2 regions of the Streptomyces sp. NPDC005784 genome follow, and region 1 is predicted to be linked to the other one. Evidence: riboswitches for the same ligand, from Rfam matches in the RefSeq annotation. Region 1 holds a riboswitch; the other holds the start of a gene.
What was found. A riboswitch is a leader RNA that binds a small molecule or an ion and turns the genes downstream of it on or off. The one in region 1 is predicted to bind glycine.
Positions count from the first base shown of each region.

Region 2: it holds a riboswitch for glycine, as region 1 does, so the genes downstream of both, gcvT (glycine cleavage system aminomethyltransferase GcvT) here and gcvP (aminomethyl-transferring glycine dehydrogenase) in region 1, are expected to answer to the same signal.

Region 1 covers NZ_JBIAIQ010000024.1:9,925-12,309, forward strand. Annotated here, with positions in the region: gene ACFYR3_RS30205 (DNA polymerase IV) at 1-736, shown strand, start outside; gene ACFYR3_RS30210 (PRC-barrel domain-containing protein) at 658-1,029, opposite strand; glycine riboswitch at 1,144-1,239, shown strand; gene gcvP (aminomethyl-transferring glycine dehydrogenase) at 1,417-2,385, shown strand, end outside.
Region 2 covers NZ_JBIAIQ010000032.1:50,215-52,599, forward strand. Annotated here, with positions in the region: gene gcvH (glycine cleavage system protein GcvH) at 1-5, opposite strand, end outside; gene gcvT (glycine cleavage system aminomethyltransferase GcvT) at 164-1,282, opposite strand; glycine riboswitch at 1,430-1,526, opposite strand; gene ACFYR3_RS34705 (AAA family ATPase) at 1,699-2,370, shown strand.

The DNA.
Region 1 (2,385 bases):
CGAGACGCTGCGCGGGCCCACGGACGATCCCGGCGTCGTCCGGGAGGCCGCAGCCCGGCTCCTGGAGGGCGTGGACACGACCGGAGGCGTGCGCCTGCTGGGGGTCGGCGTCTCCGGGCTCGCCGACTACACGCAGGAGGACCTGTTCGCGCAGGCGCAGGCCGCTGCCGTGGGGGAGCCGGCGGCCGAGGAGCGTTCCGCGGACGAGCCGGCCGAAGAGGCCGCCCCGGAGACACCGCCCGCGGAGCGGCGGTGGCCCTCCGGGCACGACGTGCGGCATGCCGAGTTCGGGCACGGATGGGTGCAGGGGAGCGGGCTGGGACGGGTCACGGTGCGGTTCGAGACGCCCTGGTCCGACCCCGGCCGGGTGCGGACCTTCCGGACGGACGATCCGCAGCTGGAACCGGCGGACCCGCTGCCCCTGGTGGAGCGAAGACCCGAGGACGCCGACGCGTTCCCGGCGGGTCCCGGGCCGTCGGGGTCACAAACCGCGACGCAGGGTCCGCGCGTGGGTCCGGACCCACGCGCGGGCGGGGACCCGGAAACGGGCCGAGACCTGGACACGAGTGCCGGCCCGGACCGGGACGTGGGCCCGGACCGGGACGTGGGCCTGGGCCCGGACGCGGGTGCAGGGGCTGAACCGGCCGTCCGGGAAGCTCAGGTGTCCTCCGTGCCCGCGAGCCGGCCGAAGTCCCGGTCCGGCGGCGGCGGAGGGGACGCCACGTCGAGACCGTAGTGGTGGTAGAGCTGGAGTTCCTGTTCGGGGGAAAGGTGACGCCCGACGCCGAAGTCGGGGGCGTCCTTGATCAGCGCCCGGTCGAAGGGGATGCGCAGGGTCCCCTCGACGATCTCGCTGGGCTCCAGGGGCACGAAGGCATCCCTGCTGAACAGCCCCGTGCGTATGGCCGCCCACTCCGGGACACCGGTGGCGTCGTCGAGATAGACCTCGTCGATCGTGCCGATCTTGGTGCCGTTGCTGTCGAACGCCTTGCGGCCGATCAGGTTGCGCGGATCGATGTCGGTCTGCACGGTCCCTCCAGTGGTCGCAAACTCATCCGTAAGTACTACAAAAGAGCACATTTGTGAAGGCGGCCACTCGAAGGCTGATGTCTTGTCCTCGCTGGTAGGCTGGCAGACGGCTGCTGATCCCGTGCGGGAGAGTCCTCCAGATTTCACCGGAGGCGCCGAAGGAGCAAATCCTCCCCGGAATCTCTCAGGCTCACGTACCGCACGGACGAGGTCACTCTGGAAAGCAGGGCGGGTGCCGTTGGCCTCCGCTCTCACCGACGGTGAAAGCCGGACCGTCCGTTGACGATCCGGTGAAACTCTCAGGTTGAGATGACAGAGGGGGAGGCCGTCGGGGTACCCGTGCCGGGGTGCCCCTCGAAGGTCGCGTCAGACCAGGAGGCCTCCGCCATGACAGCCCCTCGTATTCCGCTTTCCGAGCTCGAACAGGGCATTCCCTTCGAGCAGCGCCACATCGGGCCCGACTCCGAAGCGCGGGCCAAGATGCTCGCGCAGGTCGGATACGGCTCGCTCGACGAGCTGACGGCCGCCGCGGTGCCGGACGTGATCAAGAACGCCGAGGCCCTGAAGCTGCCGGCCGCGCGCACCGAGGCCGAGGTACTGGCCGAGCTCCGCTCCCTCGCGGACCGCAACGAGGTGCTCGGCTCGATGATCGGCCTCGGTTACTACGGCACGTTCACGCCGCCGGTGATCCTGCGCAACGTCATGGAGAACCCGGCCTGGTACACCGCGTACACGCCGTACCAGCCGGAGATCTCGCAGGGCCGTCTCGAGGCGCTGCTGAACTTCCAGACCGTCGTCGCCGAGCTGACCGGACTGCCGACCTCCGGCGCCTCCCTCCTCGACGAGGGCACCGCCGCCGCCGAGGCGATGGCGCTGTCCCGCCGCATGGGCAAGAACAAGAAGGGCCTCTTCCTGGTCGACGCGGACGCGCTGCCGCAGACGATCGCCGTCATAGAGACCCGCGCCGAGCCGACCGGTGTCGAGATCGTCGTCGCCGACCTCGCCGAAGGCATCCCGGCCGATCTCGCCGGGCGCGAGATCAATGGCGTGCTGATCCAGTACCCGGGCGCCTCCGGTGCCGTACGCGACATCAAGCCGATCGTCGAGCAGGCGCACGAGCTGGGCGCGGTCGTCACCGTCGCCGCCGACCTGCTCGCCCTGACCCTGCTGACCTCGCCCGGCGAGCTCGACGCGGACATCGCGGTCGGTACGACGCAGCGCTTCGGTGTGCCGATGGGCTTCGGCGGCCCGCACGCCGGTTACATGGCGGTGCGCGAGAAGTTCGCGCGCAGCCTCCCCGGCCGGCTGGTCGGTGTGTCCGTGGACGCCGACGGGCACAAGGCGTACCGCCTCGCC
Region 2 (2,385 bases), on a different contig from region 1:
CTCATGGCCTGAATTCTCCTGTACGCGGTGGAGTGCTGATGGAGGGAAGCGTGGGTGACCCGGGCGGATGTGCCCAGGGTCACGTCCGGCGCCCGACGGGCTCGCCCGTCAGTGCCGGAGCCCGACGGGCATCCGTGTCATGTCCGGCCCGTGCGGACCAATGTCATTTCTGGCGCTTGTAGAACGGCAGCGCCACGACCTCGTACGGTTCGTGGCTGCCCCGGATGTCCACCCCGACACCGGCGGTGCCCGGCGTGGCGTGCGCGGCGTCGACGTACGCCATGGCGATCGGCTTCCCCAGCGTGGGGGAGGGGGCGCCGGAGGTGATCTCGCCGATCACCTGGCCGCCGGCGACGACCGAGTACCCGGCGCGCGGCACGCGACGCCCCTGGGCGATCAGGCCGACGAGGACCCGCGGCGGGTTCTGCTCGGCACGGGAGGCGGCCTCCGACAGCGCCGCGCGCCCCACGAAGTCGCCCTCCTTCTCGAACTTCACGACCCGGCCGAGACCGGCGTCGAAGGGGGTCAGCGAGGTGGTCAGCTCGTGCCCGTACAGCGGCATGCCGGCCTCCAGGCGCAGCGTGTCGCGGCACGACAGACCGCAGGGGACCAGCCCGGCCGGGGTGCCCGCGTCGGTCAGCGCCTGCCACACCTTCTCGGCGTCGGCGGGGGCGACGAACAGCTCGAAGCCGTCCTCACCGGTGTAGCCGGTGCGGGCGATCAGGGCCGGAACGCCGGCCACCGTGCCCGGCAGGCCCGCGTAGTACTTCAGGCCGTCCAGGTCCGCGTCGGTGACCGACTTGAGGATGCCGGAGGACTCGGGGCCCTGCACGGCGATCAGCGCGTACGCGTCACGGTCGTCGCGCACCACGGCGTCGAAACCGGCGGCGCGCTCGGTCAGCGCGTCCAGCACCACCTGGGCGTTGGAGGCGTTCGCGACGACCATGTATTCGTGCTCGGCGAGGCGGTAGACGATCAGGTCGTCCAGGATGCCGCCGTCCTCCTGGCAGATCATGGTGTAGCGGGCGCGGCCGACGCCGACGGTGGCGATGTTGCCGACCAGCGCGTGGTTCAGGAGAGCCGCGGCCTCGGGGCCGGTGACGGTGATCTCGCCCATGTGGGAGAGGTCGAAGAGGCCGGCCTTCGTGCGGACGGCGAGGTGCTCGTCGCGCTCGGAGCCGTAGCGCAGGGGCATGTCCCAGCCTGCGAAGTCGGTCATCGTCGCGCCCAGCGAGCGATGCAGGGCATCGAGCGCGGTGTGACGGGGTGCGGTGCTGCTCATCGGTCTGGCTCCCAAGGCATGACGGCGAGGTCGTTCCTCCCCATCTGTCATCGGAACCTGAGAGGTTCATCACGACCCCACGAAATGGTGGTCCTGATTTGCACCTTGGGTGGAGCCACCGGTGGGCGGCCCGCTTTTCAGATGTGCCTCGCCCGCGCGGTAACGGGGCCTGAGAGATTCAAGGGAGGGACTTGCTCCTTCGGCGCCCGGGTACACGTACCCAGGACTCTCCCGCGCGGATTCAAGCGGCCGGTATGCAGTTGGCGCGGCCATCATCGCACGCGCTGTCCGATCCCGGCAGTCCGGCATCTGTAACCGGGCTGTGGCAGTCCGCGCATGGAAAGGGGAAGCGCCGGGCATTACCTTCTCTTTACAGTCGACGGGGATGGGGTTCCACACCCAAGGGGAGGACGGCCATGGTGAACAGGACCACGGCGTACGCGACGACCTCGGGTCTCGCGCTGCCCGAGCAGCCCGGCGCACCGGCCCGGAAGGCACGCGGCCCGCTTCAGGCGGCCGTCGTCCGGGATCTTCGCGACCGGGTGGGGCACAGCCCGCACGGTCTGCGCTTCGGGGCGCGCGACGTCGTCGTGGTCACCGGACTGCCCGGCAGTGGCAAGTCGACGCTGATGCGGCGGGCGGTCCGGGGCGCGCGCGTCGACTCGCAGGACACCCGCGACCGCTGGGACAGCCGGACGGCCCGCCTGCTGCCGTACGTGGTCTACCGCCCCCTCGTCCGCCTCGCGCACTACGCCGGCCTGCGCCGCGCGCTGCGGGGCGGCGGCGGACTCGTCGTGCACGACTGCGGTACGCAGGCCTGGGTGCGCCGCTGGCTCGCCCGCGAGGCACGGCGCCGGGGCGGCGCGCTGCACCTGCTGCTGCTCGACGTCACGCCGGGCACCGCGCTGGGCGGCCAGCGCGAGCGCGGCCGGGGCGTCTCGCGCTACGCCTTCGCCCGCCATCGCGGCGCGGTCGCCCGGCTGCTGCGCTCCGCCGAGAAGGGAAACCTGCCCGAGGGGTGCGGTTCGGCGGTGCTCATCGACCGGGACGCGGCGGATGTGCTGCGCAGGATCGACTTCGGCCACTGAGCGGTCGCGGTGGCC